4 regions of the Phreatobacter sp. AB_2022a genome follow, and region 4 is predicted to be linked to each of the others. Evidence: predicted binding sites of a transcription regulator. Region 4 holds the regulator's gene; each other region holds the start of a gene.
The links. The regulator LexA, encoded in region 4, represses DNA repair genes until DNA is damaged. The targets are predictions, from matches to a motif close to TGTTCNNNNTGTGTTCNG.

Region 1 (4,502 bases), on a different contig from region 4:
GCCATCGAGAATGGCAAGGCCCCGCTCCAGCGTCTTGCGGAAGCGGGTTTCCTCAAGCTCCAGCGTCTCGCTGATCAGGCTCTCGGCGCGCACCAGCTCGGGATAGGCCTGGCCCATCTCGCGCACCAGCGTCGGCACCAGCTTGTGCATCAGCGGCTCTTTGGCGCCGAGCAGCGAGGCATGGCGCATCGCCCGGCGCATGATCCGCCGTGCGACATAGCCGCGGCCCTCATTGGACGGCAGCACGCCGTCCGCGATCAGGAACGAGGACGCCCTCAGATGGTCGGCGATCACCCGGTGCGACACCTTGTGCTCGCCGTCGGGCTCGACGCCGGTCGCCACCGCGCTCGCGCCGATCAGCGCCCGCATCAGGTCGATCTCGTAATTGTCGTGCGTGCCCTGCAGCACCGCCGAGATGCGCTCCAGGCCCATGCCGGTATCGATCGAGGGGCGCGGCAGCACGATGCGCCCGCCGCCCGCCTGCTCCTCGTACTGCATGAAGACGAGGTTCCAGATCTCGATGAACCGGTCGCCATCCTGCTCGGCCGAGCCGGGCGGTCCGCCCCAGATCTTGTCGCCGTGGTCGTAGAAGATTTCCGAGCACGGGCCGCAGGGACCGGTATCGCCCATCCGCCAGAAATTGTCGGAGGTCGAAATGCGGATGATCTTCGAATCCGGCAGGCCGGCGATCTTCTTCCAGAGCTGGAAGGCGTCCTCGTCCTCGGAGTAGACGGTGACGAGCAGGCGGTCGACCGGCAGCTCGTATTCACGCGTGATCAGGTTCCAGGCAAGCTCGATCGCCCGGTCCTTGAAATAGTCGCCGAACGAGAAGTTGCCGAGCATCTCGAAGAAGGTGTGGTGGCGCGCGGTATAGCCGACATTGTCGAGGTCGTTGTGCTTGCCGCCGGCGCGCACGCATTTCTGCGCCGTGGTGGCGCGCGAATAGGGCCGTTTCTCGACGCCGGTGAAGACGTTCTTGAACTGGACCATGCCGGAATTGGCGAACATCAGCGTCGGGTCGTTGCGCGGCACGAGCGGCGAACTCTCGACGACCGCATGGTCGTTCTTGGCGAAGAAGTCGAGGAAGGTCTTGCGGATCTGGTTGACGCCGGTCATTGCCCGAACTTAACGGTTGGGACGGAATAGCGCCGTCCGATGTCGCATTGGCGGGTGTTTCTAGAGCATTTATGCCTGATATGGGAACCCGCTTTCACTCATGCCCGTGACGAGCCTGGACGCGCTCTGCCGGCAGGCCTTTCCCGGGAGAGACCGAAAGGTTCCGAAAAGCCGCGGCTGAGGGTGAAAAGCCGCCCTGAAATGACAAAGGCCGGGCGAACCCGGCCTTGATCGTCTCGAATCGCGCCTGACCTTCGATCACACTGGCTCTTCGCCGTCGGCATCCTGCTCGACCTCGCCGAGGATCTTCTCCGCGATCAGTCCGGAATTCTGCCGGATCGCCGCTTCGATCTTGCCGGCCATGTCCGGGTTCTGCTTCAGGAAGGTCTTGGCGTTCTCCCGGCCCTGGCCGAGCCGCTGGCTGTCGTAGGAGAACCAGGCGCCCGACTTCTCGACCACGCCGGCCTTGACGCCGAGGTCGATCAGTTCGCCCATCTTGGACACGCCCTCGCCGTACATGATGTCGAATTCGACCTGCTTGAACGGCGGCGCCAGCTTGTTCTTCACGACCTTGACGCGGGTCTGGTTGCCGACCACCTCGTCGCGCTCCTTGATCGCGCCGACCCGGCGGATGTCGAGGCGCATGGACGCGTAGAACTTCAGCGCATTGCCGCCGGTGGTGACCTCGGGCGAACCGTACATCACGCCGATCTTCATGCGGATCTGGTTGATGAAGATCACCATGGTGTTGGCCTTGGAGATCGAGGCGGTGAGCTTGCGCAGCGCCTGGCTCATCAGGCGGGCCTGCATGCCCGGCTGGTTGTCGCCCATCTCGCCTTCGAGTTCGGCGCGCGGGGTCAGCGCCGCCACCGAATCGACCACCACCACGTCGACCGCCCCGGACCGGACCAGCGTGTCGCAGATTTCCAGCGCCTGCTCGCCGGCATCGGGCTGGGAGATCAGGAGGTCGTCGAGGTTGACGCCGAGCTTGCGGGCATAGACCGGGTCGAGCGCATGTTCGGCGTCGATGAAGGCGCAGGTGCCGCCGCGCCGCTGCGCTTCGGCGATGGTATGCAGCGCCAATGTCGTCTTGCCCGAGGATTCCGGCCCGTAGATCTCGATGACGCGGCCGCGCGGCAGGCCGCCGATGCCGAGCGCAATGTCGAGCCCGAGCGAGCCGGTCGAGATCGCCTCGATCTCGATCGCCTTGTCGCTCTTGCCGAGCCGCATGATCGAACCCTTGCCGAAGGCCCGCTCGATCTGGGACAGGGCGGCGTCGAGCGCTTTGGTCTTATCCATGGAAGAACCTTCAACGAGTCGCAGTGCGGCCTGACTCATGGCGTGTGCTCCTTCGAGCGGCAAGGGGAACGTCGAGAATCTTCAGATGAATCGACCGTACACGGTTTGTTCTTAACAACAAGTTCTTTTTTTGTTCTCTCCGATTTTTTTCGCCTGGCCGGCGCGCGCCGGGACGGCCCTGGCCGTTCCGCCCCGGTTGCCGGCGGCGCGCCGCCGGCTAGGAATGGCCGCGGTCGAGCGCCGCGTCGACCTCGGCCGCCAGCGCGAAGAAGCGCCGCCTGACGTCGGCTGCGAAGGGATTGTCCCGCTCGATGGCGAGAAACACTTCCGGCGCGTCGTAGCGCACCATCTCGACGGCGCGCGCCACCAGGTCGAAGCTCGCCGTCGTCATCCGCGTCGGCAGCGGTTCCATGCGCACCAGCACCTTGGCGATCAGATGGGTCAGCCCCTGCACCATCGCCGCCTCGCGGTCATGGGCTTCGGGGGTCGTGACGATGACCTTGAGCCGGAGTGTCCGGCGCAGGAAGGCGGCGATGCGCAAGGCGCTGCGGCCGCGGATCGGACAGACCGCGATCTTCAGGCCGGCAATGCCGGCACGCGCGCTCTGCGGACCGAACAGCGGGTGGGTGCCGACGATCTCGACATGATCGGGCAGGCTGCGCCGCATGATGTCGGCGGGGCCGACCTTGACCGAGCCGACATCGAGCACCACCGCCCCTGGCTTCAGATGGGGGCCGATCGCTGCGATCACACGGGCCAGCCGATCGACCGGCGTCGCCAGCACGACGATATCGGCGGCCGCGACGGTCGCAAGGCTCGCCAGCGCGATGCCGCCGGGGCCCGTCCCTGCCGCCTCCGGGAAGGCCGGGTCGTAGCCGGTGAGCGGCAGATGCGGCGCCAGATGCCGCACCATCAGCCGCCCGAAGGCGCCGAGCCCGATAAGGCCGACCGACGGCAATGCGCGCGCGGGCGCGCCGCGGTCCGAGGAACGAAGGTGATGGCTGGTGCTGATCATGGCCGGGAATTCCTGCTGCTCCGGAGAGCCGCGCCGGCCTTGCGATATCGGGGATGAGGTCCAACCGCTGGCGGCGCAGCGGTTGAAAGATGACGATACACCCCCCGCTATTGTGGCGGGGCGTAATATAGGCCCGAGAGGGTCAGGATCGTCGTCATGGCCGCCGGTTTAGCCGGTCGGCCGGCGATGTCAAGGCGCCCGCCCCCGATCCCTGTCCCGCGGGTCAGAGCCCGAGCATGAGCTTGGCGAGGATGTCGCGCTGGATCTCGGAGGTGCCGCCGAAGATCGTCCAGGCGCGGCTGTTGAGGTGCTCGGGCACGATCGGCAGCACCTCCTCGGCAACGACGGGCTCTTCGTTGAGGGCATAGAGCGGCCGCATGGGCTCCACGGCCAGGGCATCGAGGCCGATCACGTCGACGCCGAGCCGCGTCACCGCCTGGCGGATCTCACTGATGCGCAGCTTGATCAGCGAGGACACCGCGCCCGGCTGCTCGCCGGCCTGCATGGCCGCGAGCAGGCGCAGCTCGGTCATTTCGAGCGCGTCGATATCGATATCGATACGCGCCGCCTCGCGCGCGATATCCGGATCGTCGATGGCGCGGCCGGTCGTGTCCGACCGGGCCAGAGCCAGCATCTGGTCGAGCCCCTGCCGGAGCTTCGCCGAGGCGATGCCAGAGCCGCGCTCGAACTCCAGGAGGTATTTGCCGTAGCTCCAGCCCTTGCCCTCCTCGCCAACCCGATTGGCGACCGGCACGCGGACATCGTCGAAAAAGACCTGGTTGACCTCGTGGTCGCCGCCGATGGTCAGGATCGGACGGATCGAGATGCCCGGGCTCTTCATGTCGATGAGCAGGAAGCTGATGCCGTCCTGCGGCCGCGCGCCGGCCTCGGTGCGCACCAGCGCGAACATGCGGTTGGCGTGGTGGGCGTGGGTGGTCCAGATCTTGGTGCCATTGACCACATAGGTGTCGCCCTCGCGCACCGCCCGCGTCCTCAGCGAGGCGAGATCCGAACCCGAGCCGGGCTCGGAATAGCCCTGGCACCAATAGTCCTCGCCGGACAGGATGCGCGG
Region 2 (4,502 bases), on a different contig from region 4:
GCGCGACAGTTCCTTGGACAGCTTGACCCGCTGCGCCTCGCCGCCGGAGAGGGTCGTCGCCTGTTGGCCGACATGGATATAGCCGAGGCCGACCTCCGAGAGCGTCTTCAGGATGTCGCGCACCCGCGGCACCGCCTTGAAGAACTCGACGCCCTCGTCGACGGTCATGTCGAGCACGTCGGCGATCGACTTGCCCTTGAACACCACTTCAAGCGTTTCGCGGTTGTAGCGCTTGCCCTTGCAGACGTCGCAGGTGACGTAGACGTCGGGCAGGAAGTGCATCTCGATCTTGATGACGCCGTCGCCCTGGCAGGCCTCGCAGCGTCCGCCCTTGACGTTGAACGAGAAGCGCCCCGGCTCGTAGCCGCGCGCCTTGGCCTCGGGCAGGCCGGCGAACCATTCCCGGATCGGCGTGAAGGCGCCGGTATAGGTGGCCGGATTGGAGCGCGGCGTGCGGCCGATCGGCGACTGGTCGATGTCGATGACCTTGTCGAGATGCTCGACGCCCTCGATCCGGTCGTGCGGGGCAGGGGCTTCGCTCGCCCCGTTCAGCTTGCGTGCCACCGCCTTGTAGAGCGTATCGATGAGCAGCGTCGACTTGCCGCCGCCGGAGACGCCGGTGATGCAGGTGAAGGTGCCGAGCGGGATCTCGACCGTGACGTTCTTCAGGTTGTTGCCGTGGGCGTTGACTATTCTGAGCGTCCGGCCCTTCTGCGGCTTGCGTCGCTTCGGCGTCGGCACGAACAGCTCGCCGGTGAGATATTTGCCGGTGAGCGACTTCGGGTCGCGCATCACCTCCTCGGGCGTGCCCTGGGCGACGATCCGGCCGCCATGGATGCCCGCGCCGGGGCCGACATCGACGACATGGTCGGCCTGCAGGATGGCGTCCTCGTCGTGCTCGACCACGATGACCGTATTGCCGAGGTCGCGCAGCCGCTTCAGCGTGCCGAGCAGACGTTCATTGTCGCGCTGGTGCAGGCCGATCGACGGTTCGTCGAGCACGTAGAGCACGCCGGTCAGCCCCGAGCCGATCTGCGAGGCGAGCCGGATGCGCTGGCTTTCGCCGCCCGACAGCGTGCCGGAATTGCGCCCGAGGGTGAGATATTCGAGGCCGACATCGACCAGGAAGCGCAGGCGGTCGCGGATCTCCTTGAGGATGCGCACCGCGATCTCGTTCTGCTGGGCGGTGAGCTTCGGCGGCAGGGCCGAGAACCATTCGTTGGCGGCGCGCACCGAGAGCTGCGAGATCTCGCCGATATGCGCCGCGGCGATCTTCACCGCGAGCGCCTCGGGCTTCAGCCGGAAGCCGGCGCAGGTCTTGCAAGGCACGGCCGAGACGTAGCGGGAGATCTCCTCCCGCGCCCATTCGCTTTCGGTCTCCTTCAGCCGGCGCTCGAGATTGCGGACGACGCCCTCGAAGGTCTTGGTGGTCTCGTAGGAGCGCAGGCCGTCGTCGTAGCGGAAGGTGACGGTCTCCTCGCCGGTGCCGAACAGGATCGCGTCGCGGGCCTTTTCCGGCAGCGAGCGCCAGGGCGCGGTCAGCGAGAAGCCGTAATGCTTGGCGAGGGCGTCGAGCGTCTGGGTGTAGAAGGGCGAGCTCGACTTCGCCCAGGGCGCGATGGCGCCCTTGCGCAAGGTCTGGTCCTTGTCGGGAATGACGAGGTCGGCATCGATCGTCTGCTCGACGCCGAGGCCGTCGCAGGCCGGGCAGGCGCCGAAGGGATTGTTGAACGAGAACAGCCGCGGCTCGATCTCCGGGATGGTGAAGCCGGAGACCGGGCAGGCGAACTTCTCGGAAAAGATCACCCGCAGCGGCTCCCCCTTGGCGTCCTTGCCCTCGGCAAATTCGATGATGGCGATGCCGTCGGCGAGCTTCAGCGCCATTTCGAAGCTGTCGGCGAGGCGCGTCGCCATGTCCGGCCTGACTACGATGCGGTCGACCACCACGTCGATGTCGTGCTTCAGCTTCTTGTCGAGGGCCGGCACGTCGGGGATCTCGTAGAAGGTGCCGTCGACCTTGACGCGCTGGAAGCCCTTCTTCTGGTATTCGGCGAGTTCCTTGCGGTACTCGCCCTTGCGGCCGCGGACAGCCGGCGCCAGCAGGTAGAGGCGCGAACCCTCGGGCAGGGCCAGGGTCTTGTCGACCATCTGGCTCACCGTCTGGCTTTCGATCGGCAGGCCGGTGGCAGGCGAATAGGGCACGCCGACGCGCGCCCACAGAAGGCGCATATAGTCGTAGATCTCGGTGACCGTGCCGACCGTCGAACGCGGGTTCTTCGACGTCGTCTTCTGCTCGATGGAAATGGCCGGCGACAGGCCGTCGATCTGGTCGACGTCCGGCTTCTGCATCATTTCCAGGAACTGGCGGGCATAGGCCGACAGGCTTTCGACATAGCGGCGCTGGCCTTCGGCATAGATCGTGTCGAAGGCCAGCGAGGACTTGCCCGAGCCGGACAGGCCCGTGAACACCACCAGGGCGTCGCGCGGGATGGTCAGGTCGACGCCCTTCAGATTGTGCTCGCGCGCGCCGCGCACGGAAATCACCCGCTGGTCGGGGCGCCGGACGTCGTCGCGGAACTTGTCGAAAAGGTCGGTCATAGAACGGGTCCGTTGAACGCGATCACGACGTGGTCTCATCCCGGGAGAGGCACATGCCGGCGCGTTCGCGCGCGAGCGCCCCGGTGGAGATCAAGGCGGAAAACCAAAGCCCCAAGGTAGAAACCGTGAACGCCCGCCGCCAGAGGCGCCGGCACAGGTGATGGCTGATGTGCACAGGTTGCGTCCGACGATTCGGGGCGGGAGAGCGGCTGGACCTTAGCGGGGCTTGCCAAGTCGCACAAGAACAAATAATGAACACGAGGCCGTGGCATGGTCTCCGCCGCGCCGGTGCAGACAACCGGCCGGGCCGGTCGGCTCCGCGGCCGTGGCGCGGCAGGGGCGGTCGCGAGGCGGCCAATTCCGGCCTCCTGCGGCGCCAGGGCGGGAAACTGGGGATAGATCGGCCAATCCGGCGGCCGTGCCGTGACGGCGCCGGCCGAACATGGGATGGCTCCGGCAGGTTCAGGCTGAAAGCGCCCCGGGCAGAGGCTGCGGGGAGAGGGAGAGCGAGATGGCAGGCAGCGTCAACAAGGTCATCCTGGTCGGCAATCTGGGCAAGGATCCGGAAGTCCGGCGGATGAACAACGGCGAGCAGGTCTGCAGCCTGCGCCTGGCGACCACCGAGAGCTGGCGCGACAAGGGCTCGGGCGAGCGGCGCGAGCGCACCGAATGGCACGCCGTGGTGATCTATAACGAGAACCTGGTGAAGGTCGCCGAGCAATACCTGCGCAAGGGCTCCAAGGTCTATGTCGAGGGCCAGCTGCAGACGCGCAAATGGCAGGACCAGTCGGGCGTCGAGAAATATACGACCGAGGTGGTGCTGCAGCGCTTCCGGGGCGAGATGGTGCTGCTCGATGGCCGCGGCGGTGGCGGCGGTGGCGGCGGCAGCGACTATGGCGACGACAGCTTCGGCTCGTCCGGCGCGCTCGACAACCGGTCCGGCATGGGCCGGGCGGAAGCCCCGCGGCGGCCGGCGGCGCCGGCCGGCGGCGGTGGCCGCATGGACGACGACGAGATCCCGTTCTGAGCGGCGGACGCTGATCCCGGCTTCGGGGAGGGGGCCCGGCCATGCAGGTTTCCCTCCGTCGGGCCACCCCAGCCGATCTCGCCTTCATCATGGCGAGCGAGCGCCAGCCGGCTTTCGCCGGCATGGTCGGCCAATGGCCGGCCGAACGGCATGAGGCCGCGATGGCCTCGGCGGATTTCGCCTATCTGGTCGGCTCCGCCGATGGCGGCCCGCCGGGCGGTTTTGCCATCCTGCGCGATCTCAACAACCGTTCCGACAATATCGGCCTGCAGCGCATCGTCGCCGCTGCGGCCGGCCAGGGCTTTGGCCGGCCGTTCCTGACGGCCGTCGTCGACTGGGTGTTCACCGAAACCGCCTGCCACCGCTTCCTGCTCGAGGTCTGCACCGACAATGCCAGGGCGCGCCATGTCTATCGTTCGCTCGGCTTCGCCGAGGAGGGGCTGCTGCGCGAGGCGGTGAAGCGGGCCGATGGCAGCCGCGTCGACCAGGTGCTGATGTCGCTCCTGCGGCCGGAATGGGCGGCAGCCCGGCGCGGCTAGCGTCCGCCATGATCAGTCATGCCATGCGCGCCGCAAGCCGCCCGGCAGTCCGGTGCGGCCGCGGTGGCCTGCGCACTCGGCCGGAGGCGGGCTGCGCCGCGGAGCGGGCAGGGGCGATTGACAATTCGGAATGTAAAGTTTATTTACTTCACATTCCCCCTCGCACCACAGGTGCCGCCGTGACCCTCGCTCCCTTCCTTGCCGCTCCCCTGATGATCCAGCTCCATGCCACGGCGGCACTTGCCCTGATCCCGCTCACCCTCGTCCAGTTCCTGCGGGTGAAGCGCGGACTGTTCCACCGCGCGGTCGGCTGGACCTGGGTGGTCCTGATGGCGGTG
Region 3 (4,502 bases), on a different contig from region 4:
CAGCGTGTCGAAGATGGTCTCGATCAGGATGATGTCGGCGCCGCCGTCGACGAGGCCGCGGGTCTGCTCGGCGTAGGCCTCGCGCAGCTCGTCGAAGGTGACCGCCCGGAAGCCCGGATTGTTGACGTCGGGCGAGATCGAGGCGGTGCGGTTGGTCGGTCCGAGCGCGCCGGCGACGAAGCGGCGCCGGCCGTCGCGGCCCTCCGCTTTCTTGGCCGCCGCCTTGGCCAGGCGCGCGCCTTCGTAGTTCAGCTCATAGGCGAGGTGCTCCATGCCGTAATCGGCCTGGGCGATGGAGGTCGAGGAAAAGGTGTTGGTCTCGACGATGTCGGACCCGGCCTCGAAATATTCGAGGTGGATCGCCTCGACCACGTCGGGCTTCGTCAGGATCAGGAGATCGTTGTTGCCCTTGAGGTCATGGTTCCAGTGCGCGAAGCGTTCGCCCCGGAAGGCCGCCTCGTCGAATTTGTAGCGCTGGATCATCGTGCCCATGGCGCCGTCGAGCACCAGGATACGTTCAGCCGCCGCCTTGGTGAGGGCGGCGAGCACATCGGCTCCATTGGCATGGCGGGGCGGAAACTGGGTCATGTCGCGCACTCTGATGTCAGGCGGCAGTCGAACGGTAGAACTCGGGGATGCGGCGGCGGATCACGCCGCCGCGCGGGCCGTCTCGCCTTCGGGCCTCAGGCCCAGCAGGTGGCAGACGGCGTAGACGAGATCGGCGCGGTTCATCGTATAGAAGTGGAACTCGGTCACGCCGCGATCGACGAGGTCGAAGACCTGTTCCGCGGCAACCGCCGCCGCGATCAGCTTGCGCGTGGCCGGATCGCCTTCCAGCCCTTCGAAGCGGCGGGCGAGCCAGTCCGGGATGCTGGCTCCGGCGCGCGCGGCAAAGCCCGCGGTCTGCTTGAAGTTCTGCACCGGCACGATGCCGGGGACGATCGGGATGGTGATGCCCGCGGCGCGTGCCCGGTCGAGGTAGCGCAGATAGACCTCGTTGTCGAAGAAGAACTGGGTGATGGCGCGCGTCGCGCCGGCATCGACCTTGCGCTTCAGCATTTCGATATCGGTGTCGATCGAGCCGCTCTCGGGATGCTTTTCCGGATAGGCCGAGACCGAAACCTCGAAATCGCCGATGGCGCGGATGCCCGCGACCAGTTCGGGCGAGCCGTCATAGCCGCCGGGATGCGAGGCATAGGGCGTGCCGATGCCGCCGACCGGATCGCCGCGCAGCGCCACGATGTGGCGCACGCCGGCGGCCCAGTAGCCGCGGATGACGTCGTCGACCTCGCCGCGGGTCGCGGCGACGCAGGTCAGGTGCGCGGCCGGCTTCAGCTGCGTCTCGGCGATGATGCGCTGGACGGTCGCGTGGGTGCGCTCGCGCGTCGAGCCGCCGGCGCCGTAGGTCACCGATACGAAGGTCGGCGCGAGCGGCGCCAGCCGCTCGATCGATTCCCACAAGGTCGCTTCCATCTCCTCGCTCTTCGGCGGGAAGAACTCGAAGGACACTTTGAGCCGGGAGCGCGAGACGTAGCGGCTGGGCTTGTAGGAGGTGGACATCAGACAACCTCGACGGCTGGAACACCCGGCAGCGCCGGGGCATCGGTCACAAGACGGGGATCGCGGGCGACCCAGATGGAAACGGTCAGTTGCTCGCTGCCGCCATGGTCGGGCGCGAGCGTGCGGAAATCGGTCGGTTCGAGACCCGCCGCAGCAAGCCAGCCTTCGACCACCTCGCGCGCGAAGCCGAGGCGGCGATGCGCCTGCGTCTCGCGCAGGAATTCGAGTTCGTGCGGGGCGAAATCGATCACCACCAGCCGGCCGCCGGGGCGCAGCACGCGGGCCGCCTCGCGCACCGCGCGGGCGCCGTCGTCGAGGAAGTGCAGCACCTGGTGGATGATCACGGCGTCATAGCTGTCGCGCGGCAGGGCCAGGGCATAGATGTCGCCCGCCCTGACGGCGCAGTGACGGATGCCGGCCCGGTCGAGCGCGGCGCGCGCGAGGGTGAGCATTTCCGGATTGGCATCGATGCCGAGGCCGCGGTCGATCTCGCCTGCGAACAGTTCCAGCATGCGCCCGGTGCCGGTGCCGAGATCGAGCAGCGCCCGGACCGGCCGGCCCTCCAGCGCCTCCTTGACGGCACGCTCGACCCGCTCCTCGGCCACGTGCAGGGCGCGCAGCTTGTCCCATTCCGCGGCATGGCGGCGGAAGAAGGCCTGGGCCTCCTCGGCCCGCTTGGCGCGGACTTCGGCCAGGCGCTCGCGATCGCTCGCGAGAATCGGGTCCTCGGGATCGACCAGCGCCACCAGCGCCTGGACGGCGCGCGCGCCGGCACCCTCGCCGCTCGCGCGGAAGAAGGCCCAGGATCCCTCCTTGACGCGCTCGACCAGGCCTGCTTCCAGCAGCAGCTTCAGATGGCGTGAAATCCGCGGCTGCGACTGGCCGAGAATGTCGACCATGTCGGTGACCGTCAGTTCGGCCTCGGCCGCCAGCGCGAGCAACCTCAGACGCGTCGGCTCGCCCACCGCCCTCAGGACGGCGACACCATCGTCGAAGGAATGGGCTCTTGCGCCTGTCACGGGGCCCTCGCCTCCTCGGTTACATATAAAGATATCTTTATGCCCTTATTGCCAAACTGGCAAGCGCCATCCGTCGCCAGGGTCCGATCAAAGGATTTTGTTCCTGTTTGATCCCTCTTTGTTCTTGTTTCGATCGTTGGGCGATGGTAGCTCTCTGGGCATGGGACGCAGCACCGCACGGATCGACAAGAGCATGGCCGACAGGCTGAACGCCGGCGGTCTGGAAGCGGCTGCGGCCAATCTTTTCGGCCTGCGTACGGCCCGCGCGCTCGACGTCTCCGCGGGGGCGGGCGTCGGCGAGGAGCGCCGGCGCGGCCGCGGCACGCTGAGCAATGCCTCCGGCCGTTACGAAAGCCAGTCGCGCGAGGCGCTGGACGACGGCTGGGGCACGCTCGACGAGCTGCCGGAGCTGGCGACCACCGTGCAGGAGGAGAAGGCGCGGCGGATCATCACCCGCAACGACAGCCCCGATCTCTCCTTCGACCGGTCGATCAATCCCTATCGCGGCTGCGAGCACGGCTGCGCCTATTGTTTCGCCCGCCCGACCCACGCCTATATGGGCCTGTCGCCCGGGCTCGATTTCGAGACGCGCCTGTTCGTCAAGCCGAATGCGCCGGAACTCCTGGAGCGCGAGCTGGCGGACCCGGCCTACCAGCCGCGTACCATCGCCATGGGCACCAATACCGATCCCTATCAGCCGATCGAGAAGCGCTGGCAGCTGACCCGCCGCATCCTCGAAGTGCTGGAACGGACCAATCACCCCGTCGGCATCGTCACCAAGAGCCATCTGGTGACGCGCGACATCGACATTCTCTCGCGCATGGCGGCCAAGGGCCTTGCCAAGGTCGCCCTGTCGGTGACCACGCTCGACCGCAAGCTCGCCCGCTCGCTGGAACCGCGGGCGGCGACGCCGGCGAAGCGCCTGGAAGCGATCCGCATGCTCTCGGAGGCCGGCATTCCGACCGCCGTGCTGGTGGCGCCGATCATCCCGGCCGTCAACGATGCCGAGATCGAGCGGATCCTCGATGCCTGCTACCATATGGGCGCGCGCGAGGCCGGCTATGTCCTTCTGCGCCTGCCGCTGGAGATCCGCGACCTGTTCCGCGAATGGCTGGTCGCGCACCGGCCGGACGCGGCCCGCCACGTCCTGTCGCTGATCCGCGATACCCGCGGCGGAAAGGACTACGACGCGACCTTCCATGTCAGGCAGAAGGGCGTCGGTCCGCTCGCCTGGATGGTCGGTCGCAGGTTCGAGGTGGCCTCGCGCCGGCTCGGCTTCGGCAAGCGGCGGCTGCGGCTTGCCACCGAATTGTTCACACCTCCCGAGCGAAAAGGCCCGGATGCCGCGCGCCAGCTCAGCCTGTTCTGAGGCGCGGACGTCCCGGCGCGCGACCTGAAGCGGCATCTGAACCGGTTGAATCGGAATCTCGGCGCGCGCGCCCGGCCGAATCGTCTTGTGAACAACGCAAAACAAGTTGCTGACCGGACTCACATTCCGCCAAAAAGCTGAATCACAGTCCCGCGTCCTGCCGGCCGGCCGATCGGCAGCCCTGGCGGCCGCGGCGCCCTGCCGGATCAATCGAATTCCAAGTTGCCATGGCCCCGATCGTCCCCTCCTTCACCATCGAACAGCGTGCCCTGGCTCAGGGTTTCGGGCCGGTCGCCGGCATTGACGAGGCCGGCCGCGGGCCGCTCGCAGGCCCCGTGGTCGCCGCCGCCGTCATCCTCGATCCGGCGGCCATCCCCGACGGCCTCGCCGATTCGAAGGAGCTGGACGAGGCCGCGCGCGAACATCTCTATGCCGCCGTCATGGCCTCGGCATTGGCGGTCGCGGTGGCCTCCGCTTCGCCCGGCCGGATCGACCGGACCGACATCCGCAAGGCGACGCTCCACGCCATGGCGGCTTCCGTCCGCATGCTGGCG
Region 4 (4,502 bases):
TTTGGCGAACCGCGATTGCACACGGCTTTATGGCAGTGCCAAGGCGGCCTGCCGGCGGCCGAGGGGGCTGGGGTGAGGGGGCGGGCGCAGGCGATCGCGGCAACGCTCGGACAGGCGGCCGGACCGGCGCGCGGCGGCGGTCTCGGCACGCTTGTCGCTGCGGCCGGAACCACGCTCGGGCAATGGCTGGCGCTCGAACAGGAGCGCGGCCGTGCCTTCCTGTTCCTGCCCGTCGCCTACGGTGCCGGCATTCTCGTCTATTTCTCCGCCGCCGACGAGCCGAACCTCTGGGCGGCGGGTCTCGCGGCGCTGGCTCTCGGCTGCCTGGCCTTCGCGCTGCGCGAGCGGCGCATCGCCTTTTTCACCGCGGCCGGCGTCGCGGCGGTCGCGGCCGGTTTTGCGGCGGCGACGCTGCGCACGGCGCTCGCCGCCCATCCGGTCCTCGCCGCGCCGACCGGCTCGGTGACGCTGACCGGCTGGGTCGAGACCTTCGAGCGGCGCGAGAACGGTGACCGGCTGACCTTGCGCCTCGCGCGCAGCGAGCCGGCCCTGCCGCAGCCGCTCGAGCGGGTGCGGGTCACCAGCCGGCAGGCGACGGGTGCGAAGACCGGCGAAGCCGTCAGCCTGACGGCGCGGCTCAGGCCGCCGGCCGATCCGCCCGGGCCGGGGCTCTATGACTTCGGCCGCGACGCCTTCTTTTCCGGCATCGGAGCGAGCGGCTTCGTGATCGGCCAGGTCCGCCGCGCCGAACTCGGCGAAGCGCCGTCGGGCGTCCGGCTGCGGGCCTGGCTCGACCAGATCCGCACGGGCATCAGCCAGCGCATCCGCAGCGCCATTCCCGGCCATGCCGGTGCGGTCGCCGATGCCCTGGTGACGGGCAAGCGCGACGGCATTCCCGAAGGGCTGAACGAGGCGATGCGGGCGGCCGGCACCTATCACATCCTGTCCATTTCGGGGTTCCACATGGCGCTGGTCGCCGCGCTGGTCTTCCTGGTCGTGCGCGGCTCGCTGTCGCTGGTGCCGGCGCTTGCCCTGCATCATCCGGTCAAGGCCTGGGCCGCCGCGGTCGCCCTCGTCGTCTCCACCGGCTACCTGGTCATTTCCGGCGCCGAGGTCGCGACCCAGCGGTCCTGGATCATGATCGCCGTCGTGCTGGTCGGCGTCATCCTCGGGCGCGGCGCGCTGACGCTGAGGACCCTCGCGCTCGCCGCGCTTGCCGTGCTGACGCTGGCGCCGGAAAGCCTGCTCGGCCCAAGCTTCCAGATGTCGTTCGCGGCAACCCTCGCGCTGGTCTCGGGCTATGTCATGCTGCGGCCCTGGGCCGAGCACCATGCCGGCGACCGCGGCGGTCTCGCTCGCGGTCTGCTGGCGGCGACCAACGGCGTGGCCGGCCTCGCCATGAGCTCGTTCGTCGCCTCGCTCGCGACGACGCCCTATGCGGCCTATCACTTCAACCAGATCCAGCTCTACGGCGTTCCGGGCAATCTGCTCGGCGCGCCGATCGTCGAATTCGTCACCATGCCGCTCGAAATGCTGGCGCTGCTGCTCTGGCCGTTCGGCCTCGACAGGCCGGTCTGGGTGCTTGCCGGCATAAGCATCGATCTGTTCGTCCGCGTCGCCGAATGGGTTGCCTCCTGGCCGGGCGGCAAGGTGCCGGTTGCGGCCTTCGGTCCGGTCGCGCTCGGCCTGCTGTCGGTCGGCCTCATCCTCGTGGCGGCCCTGTCGACGCCGCTGCGATGGGCAGGGCTGCTGTTCGTCGCGCTCGGTCTCGGCCTGGCGCCGCTCAAGCAGCGGCCGCTGCTCGCCATCGATGCCGAGGGGGCGACGGTCGCGGCCCGCGGCACGGATGGGCGCCTGCGCGCGCTGTCGCCGCGCGCCAACCGCTTCGCGCTGCAGCGCTGGCTCGGCGCGGATGCCGATCCGCGTCTTGCATCGGATCAGTCGCTGATAGCGGGCGTCATCTGCGACGCGGTGGGCTGCGCCATGGCGCTGGCGGGCGGCGGGCGGGCCGCCTTCGCGCGCGATCCCGAAGCGCTGGCCGACGATTGCCGCGAGGCGCGCATCGTCGTGACGCGCTTCCCGGCGCCGGCCGGCTGCCGCGCAACCGTCGTCGATCTGAGAGGCCTGGCCTGGACCGGAGCGGTGACGATATTCGCCGATGCGGACGGCTATCGCATCGCGACGAGCCGCGATCCCACGAGCATGCGGCCCTGGTTCCGGCCCCGGCCGTCGGGCGATGCCCTGTCGCTCCTGCGCCGCCCCGGCGCGGTCGCCGAGGCGCCCGCCCCCCAAGCTGCCGAGGAGCGTGAGCCCGTCGAGGACGGCGAACCGGGTCAGTAGCGGCGGAACAGGCCGACGAGCTTGCCCTGGATGCGGACCCGGTCGGGACCGAAGACCCGCGTCTCATAGGCCGGATTGGCGGCTTCGAGGGCGATCGACGTGCCGCGCTTCCTGAGGCGCTTCAAGGTGGCTTCCTCGTCGTCGATCAGCGCCACCACGATGTCGCCGGTGTCGGCCGCGTCGGTCTTGCGCACGAGGGCGAGGTCGCCTTCCAGGATGCCGGCCTCGATCATCGAGTCGCCGCGCACCTCCAGCGCATAATGTTCGCCGCGGCTGAGCATTTCCGGCGGCACGGAGAGCGTGTTGATCCGGTTCTCGATCGCCTCGCGCGGCACGCCGGCGGCGATCCGGCCCATGACCGGCACGGAGACCGGCATCACCGTGTCCTCCTCGACCGGCCGGCTGCGGCCGAGCGAGCCCTCGATCACGGCCGGCGCGAAGCGCTGGCGCGCAGGGCCGGCGGCCTGTTCCGGCTGCTTGATCACTTCCAGCGCACGCGCCCGGTTTGGCAGGCGTCGGATGAAGCCGCGTTCCTCCAGCGCCGTGATCAAGCGGTGGATGCCGGACTTGGACTTCAGATCCAGCGCTTCCTTCATTTCGTCGAAGGACGGTGGCACCCCGCTTTCCTTCAGCCGTTCCTGAATGAAGCGGAGAAGTTCGTGTTGCTTGCGCGTCAGCATCGGGTGTGTGCCCCTGATTACGAGCCGTCCGACTCACTCGAACAGATCATGAACAGTCCCTATCTGTTCTTTATGTGTTCCGCAAGCGTTGATATTTCGTGAAGTATTGACGCGGCGTACCGTTGCGGTCGCCGCGGCGGCGGTGCGGCTACCGCGGCAGCCGGATGATGCGGCACGGGCTGCCGGCCGCGGCCCGCTCGGCGAAGGGCGCGCGCAGCACCAGCGCGTCGGCTTCCGCGAGCACACGGATCATCGACGAATCCTGGATCGGGAACGGCGTCGCGACGAGCGTGCCGTCGCGCGTCTCCAGCGTCGCGCGCAAGTAGTCGGCACGCTGGTCGTTGGGCCCGACATCGGTGCCGAGAACGGCCGGCTCCGTCGGCGTCTCGATGTCGCTGCGGCCGGAAAGCTTCCGGACCAGCGGCATCAGGAAGATGGTGGCGCAGACGAAGGAGGCGACAGGATTGCCGGGCAGGCCGAGCAGCCGCATGCCGCCGAGATCGGCCATCATCAGGGGCTTGCCGGGCCGCATGGCGATCTTCCAGAAGCCGAGCTCGGCGCCTTCCCTGGCGATCACCTCGCGCATCAGGTCGTATTCGCCGACGGAGGCGCCGCCGGAGGTGACGAGAATGTCGGCGCCGGCGTCTCGCGCGCGCCCGACTGCGGCGAGCGTCTCGTCCAGCCGGTCGGGCGCGATGCCGAGATCGATCGCGATGGCCCCCTCGCGCTTCGCCATAGCGGCCACAGCCAGCGCATTGGACGAGACGATCTGGCCGGAACCAGGCACGGCGCCGGGCTCGACGAGCTCATCACCGGTCGACAGGATCGCGACGCGCGGCGCGCGCCGCACCGGCAGGCGCGCGTGATTCATGGCCGCGGCGAGGGCAAGCTTGCGCGGATCGAGCCGTGTGCCGGCGGCAAGGCCGGCGAGGCCGGCGGTGAAATCGAGGCCGGCGACGCGGATATGGCGGCCGGCCGGAGCGGCGGCGGCGAAGGTTACCTGATCGCCGGCGCGCTCGGCATCCTCCTGGATGACGATCGTGTCGGCGCCGGCCGGCAGAGCCGCGCCGGTGAAGATGCGCAACGCGGCGCCCGGCGGCAGCGGGGCGGAGAAGGGCCGGCCTGCCGCCGATTCGCCGATCACCGGCAGCGTCCCCGGCAGGTCGGCCGCGCGCACGGCATAGCCGTCCATCGCCGAGACGTCGGCCGGCGGCTGCGAGCGCGTCGCGACGATATCGCGGGTCAGCACGCGGCCGTCGGCGTCGGCGAGCGCCAGCCATTCCTCGCCCAGGGGCTCGGCGCCGGCGAGCACGCGGGACAGGGCTTCGGCGACGGGCAGCAGTCCGGCCATGTCAGTCCGCCCGATAGGCGCCGGAGGCGCCGCCCGTTTTTTCGATGAGCCGGATGCCCTCGATCCGCATGGCGCGGTCGACCGCCTTCACCATGTCGTAGACGGTGAGGCAGGCGACCGAGACCGCAGTC

Region 1: recA (recombinase RecA) is a predicted target of LexA. The motif match lies at 2,536-2,553, and genes of this name have one in related genera.
Region 2: uvrA (excinuclease ABC subunit UvrA) is a predicted target of LexA. The motif match lies at 2,839-2,856, and genes of this name have one in related genera.
Region 3: OZ671_RS25545 (PA0069 family radical SAM protein) is a predicted target of LexA. The motif match lies at 2,688-2,705, and genes of this name have one in related genera.

The regions. Positions count from the first base shown of each region.
Region 1 is NZ_JAPSET010000030.1:62,777-67,278, reverse strand. It holds gene alaS (alanine--tRNA ligase) at 1-1,116, opposite strand, end outside; gene recA (recombinase RecA) at 1,375-2,454, opposite strand; gene OZ671_RS20670 (prephenate dehydrogenase) at 2,633-3,430, opposite strand; gene OZ671_RS20665 (acyl-CoA dehydrogenase family protein) at 3,654-4,502, opposite strand, start outside.
Region 2 is NZ_JAPSET010000031.1:70,661-75,162, reverse strand. It holds gene uvrA (excinuclease ABC subunit UvrA) at 1-2,598, opposite strand, end outside; gene ssb (single-stranded DNA-binding protein) at 3,110-3,625, shown strand; gene OZ671_RS21150 (GNAT family N-acetyltransferase) at 3,667-4,164, shown strand; gene OZ671_RS21145 (DUF2306 domain-containing protein) at 4,344-4,502, shown strand, end outside.
Region 3 is NZ_JAPSET010000045.1:50,400-54,901, forward strand. It holds gene metH (methionine synthase) at 1-588, opposite strand, end outside; gene metF (methylenetetrahydrofolate reductase [NAD(P)H]) at 649-1,563, opposite strand; gene OZ671_RS25540 (metalloregulator ArsR/SmtB family transcription factor) at 1,560-2,579, opposite strand; gene OZ671_RS25545 (PA0069 family radical SAM protein) at 2,773-3,948, shown strand; gene OZ671_RS25550 (ribonuclease HII) at 4,176-4,502, shown strand, end outside.
Region 4 is NZ_JAPSET010000004.1:186,083-190,584, forward strand. It holds gene OZ671_RS04860 (ComEC/Rec2 family competence protein) at 73-2,340, shown strand; gene lexA (transcriptional repressor LexA) at 2,334-3,020, opposite strand; gene OZ671_RS04870 (molybdopterin molybdotransferase MoeA) at 3,169-4,371, opposite strand; gene moaC (cyclic pyranopterin monophosphate synthase MoaC) at 4,373-4,502, opposite strand, start outside.